2 regions of the Trichococcus sp. genome follow, and region 2 is predicted to be linked to the other one. Evidence: predicted binding sites of a transcription regulator. Region 2 holds the regulator's gene; the other holds the start of a gene.
What was found. Region 2 encodes LexA, which represses DNA repair genes until DNA is damaged. Its sites were predicted from a motif close to CNAACANNTGTTNG; they were not measured.

Region 1 (7,952 bases), on a different contig from region 2:
TCAGACCCAGGAAGTCCATTTTGAGCAAGCCGATTTCTTCAATATTCCCCATCGTGTACTGCGTCAGATACAGATCGCTATTTTTTTTCTGTAAAGGCACGATATCCCGCAATGGCCTGTCGCTGATGACGACACCTGCCGCGTGAGTGGAAACATGCCGTGGAACGCCTTCAATCTTTTCGGCAGTCTCATAGAGAAGTCGATTGACGTCCGTGGCGCTAATCAGCTTCTGTAATTCTGTTGATTTTTGTCTTGCCTCCGCCAGACTGATGCCCAATTGGTTTGGGATCGCATTCGACCATGTTTGAGCCTCCGCAACCGACAGTCCGAATACTCGTGCAGTATCCCGCAAGGACATTTTTGCAGCCAATGTGCCAAATGTAGCTATCTGGGCGACGTGATCTGAGCCGTATTTATCCCGGACATAGTGCAGGATATCGTCCCTGCGGTTATCCGGGAAATCCAAATCGATATCCGGCATATTGTAGCGTTCCTTGTTCAAAAACCGCTCAAACAACAGATTATACTTGATGGGATCGACATGGGTGATGCGCAGGACATAGGATACGAGCGAACCAGCCGCAGATCCCCGGCCGGCTCCCGGCATGATTTTCGCTTTTCGGGCATAAGCCATCACATCCCAAACGATAAGAAAGTAATCATCGAAGCCCATTTCATGGATGACTTCCAATTCGTAAGCCAAGCGTTTTTCATATTCAGCTGCCGGTGTATCGGTATTGATTCGCTGACGCAATCCTTCCTCGCAGAGCCTCCTGAGGTATGCCTGCGGTGTCGTCCCGGCAGGCAGCGGATAGCGCGGCAACAGCGACTGATGCAGCGGCAAGTCGATTTCGATTTCGTCCGCAATTTTCTGGGTCATTTCAGCCGACTCCACCAAATCAGCCTCCCGGAATTTCCTTTCGACTTCTCCGCAGGACGGCAAGTAATAAGCGCCATCCAGCGCTTCCGATTGCAGGTCCACTTTCTCGTTCGCCTCTATCGCCTTCAGGACCCTGCAACTGAAATTGTCGCTCGGCTCCAGATATCTGACGTCATGCATAGCGACAGTCGGAATGCTTGTCTCTTGCGACAAATGCTTCAGTTGCGGAATGATCGGTTTCATCTTCTCGTGGAGCTGAACGCCTAAATAAAAATTGCCGCGAGTGAAGATTTTTTCCCAGGCCAAACTGGCTGCCTTGGCGTTATCCTGATCATTTCCGTTCAAAAAGCTTTCAATCTCGCCTTTTTCTCCCGGCGTTATCGCGATGATCCGGTTTGACTCTTCCTCCAAAAGGGAAAGCAATTCCTTATCGTCAGCATCCTGATTCCTGACCGTCGACAAAGCCATCAACTTTTTGTAGCCCTCAAAATCCTTTGCCAACAAGACCAAGGGAAAGGTGCGGTCTTTTCTGATTATTCCGGGCAAATCCAGTTGGACCCCCAGAACGGGTTGGATAGCATATTTTTTGCAAAGCTTGAAGAAGTCGACTTGGCCATATAGAACATTTTGGTCCGTCAGCGCGATGGCCTGATAGCCTTTTGTCTTGGCGCTGCGAACCAAATCCTCTATTCGGGTAGTCGTCTGCAAAAGGGAATAGGCGCTGATGACCTGCAAATGCACAAAAGACATGTCTGAGACCTCCTTTTTCTAATCAATATTACCATTATAACGCACCCGCGCTAATCCAAGAAGCGAAAAAGTTGTCGGGCAAGTAATGCTTGTCTTCTCCAAAAAAAGTGATAAAATGAATCTCGAGAAGAGGTGTAAACGACATGAAATATATTGCAATCATTTTTTGGGGATTTATCTTAGGGCAAGTATCTGTTTATCTGGGCAGCGCCTTATCCGGCGGCAGCTATGACTTTATGATCGCAACCATGACGGGTATCTTTACTGCGCTGATCGTAGTGCTTGTTTCTGCGTTGATGCCGAAAACGGCCTCCCATAAATAACCGACAGTTCGTTTTACAGACGGCGGAGAAATAGAAAAAAACCTTCAGGAATTTGATTCCTGAAGGTTTTTTTCTATTTGATGAACATCGCATCCCCGAAGCTGAAGAAGCGGTACTTCTCTTTGACTGCGTGCTCATAAGCGGCCAGGACATTGTCCTTGCCGGCAAAAGCGCTGACCAGCATGACCAAAGTCGACTTCGGCAGATGGAAATTGGTGATGATGCCTTGCACAACCTTGAAGGAATAGCCGGGCGAAATGAAGATTTTGGTCCAGCCGCTGTCCGCCTTGATTTCCCCATCAAATTTCGTGCCGATTGTTTCCAGTGTCCGCACAGAAGTCGTGCCTACTGCCACTATTTTGCCGCCGTTGGAACGGACTTGATTCAGCGCCTGCGCTGCCTCGTCCGTCAGCTGGTAGAATTCCGAATGCATTTCGTGACTGGCGATATCTTCAACCGATACAGGACGGAAAGTCCCTAAGCCCACGTGCAATGTCAGATAGACGATTTTGACCCCTCTCTTGGCTACTTCCTCGAGCAGATTGGCCGTGAAATGGAGCCCCGCGGTCGGGGCAGCTGCCGAACCGACTTCTTTGGCGTAAACGGTCTGATATCGCTCCTGATCATCCAGCGTCTCCTTGATGTACGGCGGCAAAGGCATTTCGCCCAGCGATTCCAGTATCTCCAAAAATACGCCGTCATATTTGAAATTCAAAATGCGGCCACCGTGCTCCAATGATTGCGTCACTTCCGCTGTCAAACGTCCATCCCCGAAAGAGATGACCGTCCCGACTTTGACCCGTTTGCCTGGTTTGACGAGTGTCTCCCATTCATCCCCTTGGATATTGTTCAAAAGCAGAACTTCGATATGCCCGCCGGTATCCGGCTTGACGCCGTGGAGTCGCGCAGGGAGTACCCGCGTATTGTTCAGCACCAACGCATCTCCCTCTTGAAGTTCCTCCACCATGTCGGTAAAATGTTTGTCCCTGATTTCTCCAGTCTTGGAGTCCAAGGCAAGAAGCCGGGATGATGACCGATCCAGCAGCGGTGTCTGCGCAATCAGTTCCTCCGGCAAATAAAAATCAAAATCACTTGTCCTCATTGATAAAATACCTCACTTAATTTTCTGTATCATACTTGATTCCCAGATGATCATATGCCATCGGGGTGGCTACCCTGCCCCGCGGTGTGCGCTGCAGGAAACCCAGTTGGAGCAGATAGGGTTCATACATATCTTCTATCGTTTCCATTTCTTCGCCGATATTGGCGGCGATCGTTGAAAGGCCGACAGGGCCGCCATTATAAAAGCGGATCATCGTCATCAATATCTGCCTGTCCAAGTCATCCAGCCCTTTATTGTCCACGCTCAAGATGGATAAGGCCTTGTCGGCGATTTCCTTCGTGATCAGGCCATCGCGATAGACTTGGGCGAAATCGCGCACACGCCGGAGCAATCTGTTGGCGACTCGCGGGGTTCCTCTGGATCTTAAGGCGATTTCGACAGCTCCGGATTCATCTATTTTCGTGGACAAAACATCCGAAGAGCGATGGACGATTTGCCGAAGATCCTCAAGGCTGTAATACTCCATCCGCGAAACGATCCCGAAGCGGTCGCGCAAGGGCGCCGACAGACTGCCGGCTTTTGTCGTGGCACCGACCAGTGTGAACGGAGGCAACGTAAAATGGACCGGATGGGCTGTGGGGCCTTGCCCGATGATGATATCCACGTAATAATCCTCCATGGCAGAGTACAACACTTCTTCCACAATCCGCGGCAAGCGATGGATTTCATCGATGAAGAGCACATCCCCCGCTTCCAGTTCATTGAGCAATACCATCAGATCGCCCGGCCTCTCGATTGCGGGTCCGCTTGTGCTGTGGATCCGGACATCCAGTTCATTAGCGATGACCATCGCTAATGTCGTTTTCCCCAACCCGGGAGGCCCGTAAAGCAACACGTGATCCAGCGCTTCACTGCGCGCTTTGGCAGCTTGGATGTAAACTTTCAATTCATTTTTGACTTTTTCTTGGCCGATATACTGTGCCAACATTTGCGGCCGCAATGTTTTTTCGATCAAATCTTCTGTCAGGTCTTCCGTATTTCCGGAAACGATTCTGTTTTCAGCTGTCATCTATATCACCCTTTTAAAAGTAGCTTGAACGCCGTACGAAGCACTTCTTCTGTACTGGAATAGTTTTCTTTTTCCAACAGCGGCAGTATTTTCTTCACTTCACGATCCGAATAACCCAACCCGGCCAAAGCCTCCAACGCTTCCGTCAGTACAGCGGGCTGTGCACCAGCGGCTTCATGGGCCGGATGCTCTTCCATCCAATAGGTATCGGGCAGCAGTTCCCCGAGTTTACCTTTCAGGTCAAGGATGATCTGTGAGGCTGTCTTTTTGCCTACACCAGGGAATTTCACCAAATACCCCACATTATCCGTTTCGATTGCTTGGATCAGACCCAGGTGATCATCGCTCGCCAATATGGACAAACCACTCTTCGGTCCGATTCCGGAGACGCTGATCAGTTTCAGGTACAACTGCTTTTCCGTGTAGTCCTTGAACCCGAACAATGTGATTGCATCCTCCCGGACTGCCTGATAGACGTAAAACGTCATATCTTGGTTCAGGCTTCCGGAAAAGCGGAAAGGATTCGCAACCTGCAATTGGTAGCCGATGCCACCGTTTTCCAGAACCACATAGAGCGGTCCCACGTAGACTAATTTACCTTTTATGTATTCGTACATCATCTGACTCCTACTCTTCATTTCCTGATTATCATTCGGTTCCTATCATAACATAAAACAGATTGGAAATGACAGCCGCTCAGTCACATATGCGGGAACAATCGTTTGGGGCTCAGCACAAGCGACAAAAAATCCCAGGACTGATAGCCATGGGACTTATCTTGCTGCCTATTCGAATAATTGTTTGTATTCAGAGTAGCCTTCCGCGTCCAATTGATCGTAAGGAACGAATCGCAAGGCTGCCGAATTGATGCAATAGCGCAGTCCGCCCAACTCGGCAGGGCCATCTTCAAAAACATGCCCAAGGTGGGAGTCGGCTTGAGCGCTCCGGACTTCTGTGCGTTTGCGCATCAACTTGCGGTCTTCCAACTCTTTCAGCGTGGCGATTGGTCTGGCAAAAGAAGGCCAACCACAACCTGCATCGTACTTATCGGCAGAACTGAATAGCGGCTCACCACTCACGACATCCACATAGATGCCCTTATCGTAAAAATCATCATATTCGCCCGAAAAAGGTCTTTCCGTAGCTTCATTCTGTGTTACTTCGTATTGTAAAGGCGTCAAGCGCTTCAATTTTTCTTCTTTATTATCCATCCTGATATCAGACCCCTTTCTTTTCATTGCTCCAGTATATCAAAAAATGCAAAAAAGCAGAACAAAAAAGTCTTGTTCTGCTTCGTTTACGCTTCTTCAGGATATCATCAGAATAGATTCCCCAAAATGCTACCCAGAATGCCGCCCAATCCGCCTGTAGCCGATGGCGTCGCCGTTCCAGACTGCTTAGGGAAAAGATCAGTGATATCGAAATTGCTCGTGGCTGTTTCTTCAGCCTGCTTGGAGAAGATGTCGGTCTGTTTGGCGACACCGTCGGCATCCAATCCATCTGCATCCTTCTTGTCGGCCAACATGCCCAGGATCATCGGCGCCATGGAAGCCAAAACTTTGGCAACTTCAGATTTGCTGATGCCGGTTTGGGCAGCAATCTGATCCACGACCTTGTCCTTGTCCCCGAAAGCGTGGTCCAATATTTTATCCCCATCATCCGTGTCTACTTTCTTGACCACGTCTTCAATCGAGGAAACATCTTTCGTCTGGCCTTTGTGTTTTTCCAATGCATCTGATAAGGAATCTTTCCCTGCTTTTGACTCAGCGTTTTTGCTTAATGCCCTAAGAATCAAAGGAATTGCAACGACAGCCAATTTCGGCAAAACGCTTGCATCAACGCCCGTTTTGCTGCCCAACGCCTGAATCGAACTTTCTTTGTTCAGTTCGCCCATCATTTCGGAAATATCATTGATTTGCACCATTTCTTCCACTCCTATCTGCTATTTAACTACCTTGATTTTACAATAAATAAGCAGAAATAAAAAATGATACGCCTTCAGTGCGGGTCCTGGATCCGTTTGAACATCTTCTCCATATCCTGATTGGAGAATTGGATCAGCACCGGCCGACCGTGCGGACAATTATAGGGGTTGTCCGTTTCCGCTAGATCGGCCAACAGTTGGCGGGCTTCTATGTCGCTGAGGAAATGATTCGCTTTGATCGATCGTTTGCAGCTCATCATGATGGCAGTGGCTTCCCGAAGTTTTTTGATGGAGACGTCACCTTCGGTCAAAAACATCTCAACCAGTTCCTTCAAAATTTCTTCCTCCGCTCCCGGCGTGAACCAAGCAGGATGTTTTTCGACGATGAAGCTGTTCTGTCCGAACGGTTCCAGGAACAGCCCCATTTCTTCCAGCACATCCCGGCTTTCCTGGATCAACTGGAATTCATTCGCCGGATAATCCAAAATGATCGGTATCAGCAAACCTTGGAGGTCAGCGGAAACCTTACCGATTTCCTCGCGATAATATTCATATTTGATGCGTTCTTGGGCAGCGTGCTGGTCGATGATGTAGAGTCCGTTTTCGTTTTGCGCGAAAAGATAAGTACCGTGCATCTGGCCGAAAAAATGCAAGTCCGGGAATGGCCGCTTGTTCGCCGGTCCCTTTTCTGCTTCCGACTCGACCTTTTGGACGGTTTTCATGATCGGTTCTTCATGAGCATCCGGATTTTTTGGTTCGGCAGAAAGGTCAGGCCCGGCCGTTTCGTTACGGTCCGGTTTTGGCTGACCGATGAATGAATCAGGGGACGATCCTCCCCCTTCACCCGGAAGTGGAAAGTGTTCCGGAGGTTGGACTTTTGCAGAATTTGTATAGGACTCTATATGTCCGGCGGTTCCATTGTGTAACGGCCCATTGCTCCGCGATGTCTCCAAGGATCGAAAATCCTCATTTTCGCCTGTCACCGGCAATGCCGCTTCCGTTTCTTGCACAAGCTCTTGATCGGATGACCGGAATGAGACACTCAGTTGCTCGGTCCGGACCGATTCAATCGGACTCGGGCGTTTGAATTTCAGATTTTCGATGCCGCTCGGGATGCGTTCTTCCGTACGCAAAACAGCAGCAACTGCGCTTTGGATCAATTCACCGAGCTCTTTTTCTTTGCTGATCCTGACTTCTTTTTTCGAAGGGTGGACATTCACGTCCAAAAGCAGGGAATCCGCATTCAGCACAATGACGGCGAGCGGATACCTTCCGACCATCAGCTTGGATCCGTAACCATCGATGATTGCTTTGTTCAAGGCATAATTTTTTATGAAACGTCCGTTCAGTATCAAGGTAATGTAATTGCGGCTTGCCCGCGTCGTGTCCGGCAAGCTGATGTATCCCTTCACTGAGAAGTCCAAATTTTCGTTCTCGATCCGTTTCATCTTCTTGGCAGTCATTGTCCCGTAGACGCCCGCGATGGTCTGGCGCAGGTCGCCATTGCCTGCCGTATGCAGGAGTTGATTCCCTTCATGATGCAAACGGAAAGCAATCTCAGGATGACTCAAGGCAATCCGGTTCATGATATCTGTGATGTTCGATAATTCGGTCTGCAGGGAACGGATGTATTTCAGCCGGGCTGGCGTGTTGTAAAAAAGGTCTTCGACGATGATCGTAGTCCCTTTGCGGGATTTGTTCGGCCTTTCCTCCCCGATGACGCCTCCCTTTATCGACAAGTAGGTACCGCTTTGGTCAGCAACAGCCGTTTCGATCGAAACTTTGGCGACAGAAGCGATGCTGGGCAAAGCCTCACCTCGAAACCCCAGCGAGTGGATGCGAAAAAGATCATCCTGCGTGTAGATTTTGCTGGTCGCATGCCGCGTAAAGGCAAGTTTCACCTCGTCAGCTGCGATGCCGTCGCCGTTGTCGGTGACCTGAAC
Region 2 (7,952 bases):
TTCCGCCACCGATTTGCCCGCTTTCGATGAAAAAATAAACGGCTACGCGGCTCGTTATCATGATGCAATCGTGTTAGGTGAATCCATTTATATAGACGCCATCCTGCCGCTTGCTGATGTCACTTTGCCGTTTTTGAAGGAATTGGAATTGCTTAAACCTTATGGTACTGATAATCCAAAGCCTATATTCGGCTTCCAGAATGTACCCTTGACGGACATCAGACAGATAGGTGCCGACAACAAGCATCTGAAATTCAAGCTCAAGGACAAGAACCTCTTTCTGGATGTGATCGGCTTCAACAAGGGGAGCATCAGCAATCACTTGAACGAAGCGGATGTCGTTTCCCTCATCGGCGAACTTTCGATTAATGTTTGGAGGGACAGCGCGAAACCCCAATTGCAGCTGAAGGATATCAAAAACAAGCATGTCCAGTTTTTCGACAAAAGGAGTTCAGTCATCCAGGAGTCCGTATTGGCCGTGGAAGATGCTTTGTATCTCTTTTCGACTTCCGGAATCATGAAAAAATTTTATGAGCGCATCCCAAACAGTTCAAACGCTGCCTTGCTCACCGACAGTACAGCGGACGCCATGCAGGATGTCAGCGCCAGCAACCTTGTGCTCTTCGAATGTCCGTTGAAGATGGACCTGTTGGCGAATCTACTGAAGAACAATCAATTCGAAAACGTGTATGTCGTTTCTCATGAATCGAATAGTGTTTACGCAGATGGGGTCCCTCCTAAAGACCAGTTTGCAAGATTTTATCAGTATATCCGTTCCCATAAGGATATCGATGTGAGAAACCGGTTAGATGCCTTGGCAGAATACTTAAAAATCAAAAAAAATATTGCCATTTTTATGATTCAAGTGTTTTTGGAGGCGGGATTTGTTACAATAGACAATGGTTTCATCAATGAGGTCAAGAATCCTGTCAAAAGGGCATTGGATGATACGCAAGTATTCAAAGATCGCCTGCAGAAAATGGAAGCTGAGAAACTATTCATCTACAGTCCGTTTTCGCAATTGACGAAATGGTTGAATGAACAGATGCTGGTACAATAATTAGGAGGAACATAAAATGGATTTGAAACAATATATTGCTGACGTAAAAGATTTTCCGGAGCAAGGCATCATATTCCGCGATATTTCGCCTTTGATGGCAAACGGCGAAGCCTACCGCTATGCAATCAAAGAAATCGTGAAATATGCCCAAGACCTCAATGTCGATAAAGTAGTCGGACCCGAAGCACGAGGCTTTATGGTTGGTTGCCCGGTCGCTGTAGAATTAGGCTGCGGCTTCGCAATGGCCCGCAAAAAAGGCAAGTTGCCACGAGAAACGGTTGAAGTTTCTTACGGATTGGAATACGGAAAAGCGACGCTGCAATTGCATCAAGATGCCATTCTGCCTGGCGACAAAGTGCTGGTTTGTGATGATTTGTTGGCTACCGGCGGTACTACAGCCGCGACCATTGAATTGGTTGAAAAATTAGGCGGAGAAGTCGTCGGTTTGGCATTCCTGATCGAGTTGTTGGATCTGAAGGGTCGAGACCTGATCCAAGGGTATGACATCTTCACGCTGATGGAATACTAAAAAAACAGCATAAGAATGGACACGCAAAAAGGCTGCCGATCGGCAGCCTTTTTGTGTCAGTCGGAGAACTGTTCTTTAAATGATGTGATTCCTGTACAAACCGACTACTTTCCCCAAAATGAGGACAGAATCCAGGATTATCGGCTCCATGCTTGCATTCTCTGGTTGCAGCCGATAATAGTTGTTCTCTTTATAGAATCGTTTGCAGGTCGCTTCATCGTCGTCCGTCATGGCTATGACGATATCGCCGTTTTCAGCCGTGGCTTGTTTTCTGATGATGACTGAATCGCCATCGAATATACCGGCATCAATCATGCTATCTCCGCGGATTTTCAGCATGAACAAAGAACCGGAATTGGATTTCAGATCCGGGGGAACAGGGAAATAATCAGTCGCCTCTTCCACGGCAAGTATGGGCGCACCGGCTGTGACGGTACCCAACAACGGCATTTTATCCGACATGATCCCCAACTTGTCCAGACCCGCTTGAGTCAGTTCAATCGCACGGGGTTTTGTTGGGTCGCGCTGAATAAAGCCATTTTTTTCAAGACGCGACAGATGGCCATGCACCGTGGATGTGGAGGATAATTTTACCGCATTTCCGATTTCTCTTACGGTCGGGGGATAGCCTTTTTCTTGGACTTCTTCATAAATGTATTGGAGCACTTCAATTTGGCGTGAATCTTTATTTTTAACCATGAGATCATCATCTCCGTAATCTTATATTTATACGTTTAGGATACCACTAATCATCCGAAATATCAAACAGATGTTCGTATATTCTCGGGATGAAGCAAGAATTTGCACAGATTTGTCCCAAAACCGGATATGGTTGAAGCGTTCTCGAAAAATTGCTAAATTTATCGGTGATTGCTATTTCTTTTTCTCATAATCTTTAGTACAATTAATGAATGAATGCTTTGGAAAGGGGGATGAATACGTGTCAACAACAGCATGGGTAATGATGGTCATTTTAGGAATAGTAGCAGGCGCGGTTGGCGGATTTTTCCTTGCAAGACGTTATATGGTAAAATATTTTGAAGAAAATCCACCGATCAATGAAGAAATGTTGCGTTCTATGATGATGCAGATGGGTCAAAAACCATCCGAGAGAAAAGTTAAACAAATCATGGCTTCTATGAAAGCACAATCAACAAAGAAAAAGAAGTAGATTAATGAAATAATATACAAAATGTGGATCTCTACGGTTCCACATTTTTATTTTGTCTTTATACAAGTAAGAAGGGGGTAATATACGTGAGTATTTTCAAAAAATTAAGTTGGTTTTTCCGCCAGGAATGGAAAGCCTATTTTGTTGGCGTCTTTTTCCTGATCATTGTCGCAATCCTGCAAGTCGTGTCGCCGCGCGTTGTTGGAATCATCATCGATGAAATTGCGTTGGGAACCTTAACCATGGCGTCTTTGTGGAAGTGGTCGGCGATCATCTTGATTGCGGGCGTCCTGCAGTACCTCTTCCGTTATATATGGCGGATGAAGATTTGGGGAACCTCGGCAGAATTGGAAAAAATACTTCGTTCACGATTGTTCAAGCATTTCACAGAAATGGATGCGGTCTTCTTCCAAAAGTACCGGACCGGTGATCTGATGGCGCATGCGACGAATGACTTGAATGCGATCCGCATGGTCGCTGGTGCAGGCATATTGACACTGGCGGATTCGATTTCTTCAGGCGGAATCACGCTCTTCACGATGTTTTTCTTGATCGACTGGCGTCTGACGCTTATCGCCATGATCCCGTTGCCGGCTTTGACGTTGGTGTCGAGAATCCTCGGACAAAAGATGCACAAACGTTTCCGTAAGGCGCAAGCGGCTTTCTCGAACCTGAATGACAAAACGCAAGAGAGCGTATCCGGCGTCAAAGTAATCAAAACTTTCGGCGAAGAAGAAGAGGACATCCATGATTTCGAAGCGATGACGAAGGATGTCGTCGCGAAAAATAAGGCTGTCTACAAGGTCGATGCTTTATTCGATCCTGCAATCCAACTTATCCTGGGACTTTCTTTTGCGTTGACGATCATCTTTGGTGGACGATTTGTAGTGGAAGGCAGCATCAGCATCGGTCAATTGGTCTCGTTCATCAGTTATATCGGAATGATGGCATGGCCGATGTTAGCGGTTGGCAGATTATTCAATGTGTTGGAACGGGGAAGTGCAAGTTACAGCAGGATCGATGAGCTTCTGAAGGAGAAATCGACGATCCAGGAGCAAAAGAATGCCGTCCGGACTCCGGTTACAGGCGATCTGGATTTTCAGGTATCTTCTTTCAGTTACCCGAACAGCGAAGAAATCAGCCTGCAGGATGTCGGCTTCCATTTGGAAAAGGGCCAGACGTTGGGTATCGTAGGCAGAACCGGAGCAGGAAAAAGTACGATTTTTCGTTTGTTGTTGCGTGAGTATGATCAATATGCAGGCAGCATCAATTACAACGGGATTGATATCCGTGACTATTCATTGGACGCGTTATTGAGCGGAATCGGCTACGTTCCCCAAGACAACTTCTTGTTCTCTTCAGACGTCAGGGAAAATATCCGTTTTGCCGACCCATCCATCAGCCAGCAAAAAGTTGAAGAGGCTGCGCGATTGACTGCCATTCATCAGGATATTCTGGGCTTTCCCGGTGGCTATGATACGTTGGTCGGGGAAAGGGGCGTTTCCTTATCTGGTGGCCAAAAACAGCGGATAGCGATTGCGCGGGCTTTGGTGACTGAACCGGAGCTGCTCATCCTGGATGATTCCTTATCCGCGGTGGATGCGAAGACAGAAGAAGCGATCTTGACGGGCCTTAAGGAAAAGCGAGCGAATCAGACAACAATCATCGCAGCCCATCGGATCAGCAGCGTAATGCATGCGAATGAGATTATTGTCCTGGATGAAGGGCGCATTGTCGAACGCGGAACCCATCATGAGTTGATGGAAGAGAATGGATGGTACCGCAGGATGTACGAAAAACAACAACTCGAAACCAAATTAGAAGGGAAGGATGAAGCATGAGTGGATCAGCATGGTCTAAGACAATCCCATTAAAAGAGCAACTTCGGGTAACGAAAAGAATTTTCCGATTTGCCCATCCTTTCCGCTATCAATTTTTGACCGCATTGCTTTTCAGTATCGCATTATCACTAGTGAATGTGGTGGCCCCGCGCATCATCCAAATTTATATGGATGATTATCTGGCTGCGGGCAATGTCACGACCAACATCAGCGTATTTTTCGCGATGGCCTATCTGGGCTCCATCTTGTTGAAGATGTTGGTTACGTATCTGCAACGTTACATATTCAGTATGGCCTCGGAACAAACCGTTGAGAATATCCGCAATGCCGTTTTCCGTAAGATCAACCAATTGGGGATGCGTTACTATGATACGACGCCAGCCGGTTCGATCGTTTCGCGGGTAACCAATGATACAGAAACCATCAAGGAATTCTGGAATGTGTTTTTGGCGTTGGCAGAAGGGATCTTCAGCATCGTCACTGTTTTCATCGCCATGTGGACTTTGGACAGGCAGATTTCCCTGCTTTTCATCGTTTTTGTGCCGATAATGGCCGGTCTGATTTGGTATTATCAAAAATACAGCACGCGCGTTTACCGAACGATGCGCGAAAGGCTGAGCCAACTGAACACGAAATTGAATGAATCGATTTCCGGTATGGCGATCATCCAACAGTTCCGGCAAGAAAAACGGCTGCGCTCGGAATTTGATGCGATCAACGACGACTACAGCAAAGGCCGGGTGGCGATGGTCCAGATGAACGCACTGATGCTGATGCCAGTCGTCAATCTGTTGCAGGCCATCGCGCTGGCGATTGTTCTTTGGTTGTTTGGTTATCAGACACTGAACGGTGTCGTGGAGCTGGGGGTCATCTATGCTTTCACGACCTACATCCAAAACTTTTTCCGTCCGATGGGGATGATGATGGATAACCTCAGCGCCCTTCAGGACGGCATCGTCTCCAGTTCGCGGGTATTGAGTGTGCTGGATAACGCCGAATTGGCACCGATCCAACCTGAAGATTCGAATTTGGAAATCAGCCAAGGTAGAATCGAGTTCAAAAATGTTTCCTTCTCTTATGACGGGAAGCAGGATGTGCTCAAAGACATCAGCTTCACAGCCAATCCAGGCGAGACAGTTGCCTTGGTCGGACACACGGGCAGCGGCAAAAGCTCCATCATCAATGTGCTGCTGCGTTTTTACGAGTTTGAGAAAGGCGATATTTTGATCGACGGGAAATCAATCAAGACTTATCCGATAGATGAAATCCGCTCGAAAATAGGCTTGGTACTGCAGGATTCCTTCCTTTTCTACGGCGATATCTCCCGCAATATTCGTTTGATGAACAAAGACTACACCGATCGGGACATCGAGGGTGCGGCAGCGTTTGTGCATGCTGATTCCTTCATCGAGTCGCTTCCGGGAGGCTATCATGCAAAGGTGATCGAACGTGGGGCCAGCTATTCTAGCGGAGAAAGACAACTGATTTCCTTTGCCCGGACGATATTGCGAGATCCGAAAGTGCTTATTCTTGACGAGGCGACAGCGAATATCGACACCGAGACTGAGCTCCTGATCCAAGAAAGCATGCGCAAGATGCGGGAAGGCAGAACGACGATTGCAATCGCACACCGTTTGTCCACTATTCGCGATGCCCATCTGATCCTTGTCCTGGACAAAGGACGCGTCATCGAAAGGGGTACACATGAAGAACTGATCGCCAAACGGGGAACCTATTATGACATGTACATGCTCCAGTCGATGAACGATTGATTAGCCGGAACAAAAACAAGCAAAAAAGACAGCACCGGGTAAATTCCGGTGTTGTCTTTTTTGCTTGTACAAATCATTTTGCTACGTATACGAAATTCGGATCGATTTCTTCATCTAACTGGCGGAAGGTGGTTGCGAGTAATTCGTCATAGGCAGCCAACTCTTCTCTGGAAATCCGCTTTTCCTTTGGCAGATAGATAGGCTTGCCGAAGCGAACAGTCGCCTTTTTGCGTTTCAGGAGTTCCTTGAATGTGAGTGGACCCTGATAGACAACTGGAAGAATCGGGACATTGGCCAACTTGGCTATTGAAGAGGTTCCGCCTTTGATTTCAGAGGAATGTCTCGATCCGGTCGGGAAAATCAGCAGATTGTTTTTGCCTTCTTTCAGAATCGAAACGGGTTGCTTCAGAGCACTGGGGCCCGGGTTCTCGCGATTGACAGGGAATGCGTTCATGTGAGTGAGCACCCAAGTCACGACTTTCCCCTTGAAGAGTTCTTGCTTCGCCATCGATGAAAATACAAGCGGATATACACCAAAGGAAATGAAAACCGGATCCAACAGGCTTCTATGGGGTGCTGCAAGGATGAAAACTGTGTCTTTCGGAATATACTCTTTGTTTTGGATCTCGGTCTTGCCGTTTAGGATACGGACCAGAAATCTCACGATGATAACAACTGTTTTAAAAAACATGACAGGGCTCCTTTTGCTTAAGCATTATGATAATCAGTATGGGATAGATTGTCGGATATTTCAAGTTAAATATTCCTTTTCAGCCGTCATCAAAGGGGAAGAAGCTATATTTTTTGATGAAATTGCAGTACAATAAAGGATGGACAGCAAGAAGCAGAGGAAGTGATAGCGTGAAATGGAGTATGCCCGACAAGTTGATACAAGAGGGACGCGAATATGTGAATGAGGATCGCGTGCTATCCGTGCAGCCGGATTTCCACAGCCAGGTTTGGCATTGTGAAGTGCTCGGCAGTAAAATGTACCATGTCACCTTAGATGGGACAGCCAGGGAACAGGATGTATGTCAATGCAAATACTGGAAAAATCATCAGTATTGCAAACATACGATTGCTGTCGAATTGTATCTGAAAGAAAAATGCGGCACCCGTATTCTGACGGAGAGCAGCGCGGAGCAGTTCCAGGTGGATGCGGAAACTGCCGGTCAAGAATTTGTGAATGACTTGACGCAGATTTTCTTTCAGGAAAACAAGGGCGCCCAGAGCCTGAGCCCCCAAGCAGATTTTGAGGTACAGTATACGTTGCAGGTTTTGCGCATGAAGCCAAACAATCTGATGCAGAACACCGGTGAGTATGTTTTGGCCCTGTCCTTGCGAGCAGGAGTTGATAAACCTTACATGGTCACCAATATCGAACAATTTACGGAACAATTCATCAAACAGGAAAAATGGGAATATCGCCTCGGTGATGCGATCGATTTCGGGACCGTCAAGATAGAGGAAGCGGACCAACACATCATTTACCGGTTGCATAAATTACTGGAAGAACAACCTGCTGCGTTGAATAAGCAGTTGTTGAATGTCACAGCCAGAAAATTGGATTCCTATCTGA

Region 1: a site for LexA is predicted at 4,797-4,810, ahead of ruvA (Holliday junction branch migration protein RuvA). Genes of this name have one in related genera too.

Annotation. Positions count from the first base shown of each region.
Region 1 covers NZ_JBSQPW010000006.1:62,192-70,143, forward strand. The annotation lists gene dnaE (DNA polymerase III subunit alpha) at 1-1,630, opposite strand, end outside; gene ACTCCX_RS02675 (YjzD family protein) at 1,774-1,953, shown strand; gene queA (tRNA preQ1(34) S-adenosylmethionine ribosyltransferase-isomerase QueA) at 2,027-3,055, opposite strand; gene ruvB (Holliday junction branch migration DNA helicase RuvB) at 3,072-4,085, opposite strand; gene ruvA (Holliday junction branch migration protein RuvA) at 4,091-4,702, opposite strand; gene msrB (peptide-methionine (R)-S-oxide reductase MsrB) at 4,871-5,296, opposite strand; gene ACTCCX_RS02700 (DUF937 domain-containing protein) at 5,404-6,009, opposite strand; gene mutL (DNA mismatch repair endonuclease MutL) at 6,084-7,952, opposite strand, start outside.
Region 2 covers NZ_JBSQPW010000036.1:6,086-14,037, reverse strand. The annotation lists gene recJ (single-stranded-DNA-specific exonuclease RecJ) at 1-1,060, shown strand, start outside; gene ACTCCX_RS10330 (adenine phosphoribosyltransferase) at 1,077-1,589, shown strand; gene lexA (transcriptional repressor LexA) at 1,665-2,288, opposite strand; gene ACTCCX_RS10320 (YneF family protein) at 2,530-2,760, shown strand; gene ACTCCX_RS10315 (ABC transporter ATP-binding protein) at 2,847-4,601, shown strand; gene ACTCCX_RS10310 (ABC transporter ATP-binding protein) at 4,598-6,373, shown strand; gene ACTCCX_RS10305 (lysophospholipid acyltransferase family protein) at 6,447-7,064, opposite strand; gene ACTCCX_RS10300 (SNF2 helicase associated domain-containing protein) at 7,235-7,952, shown strand, end outside.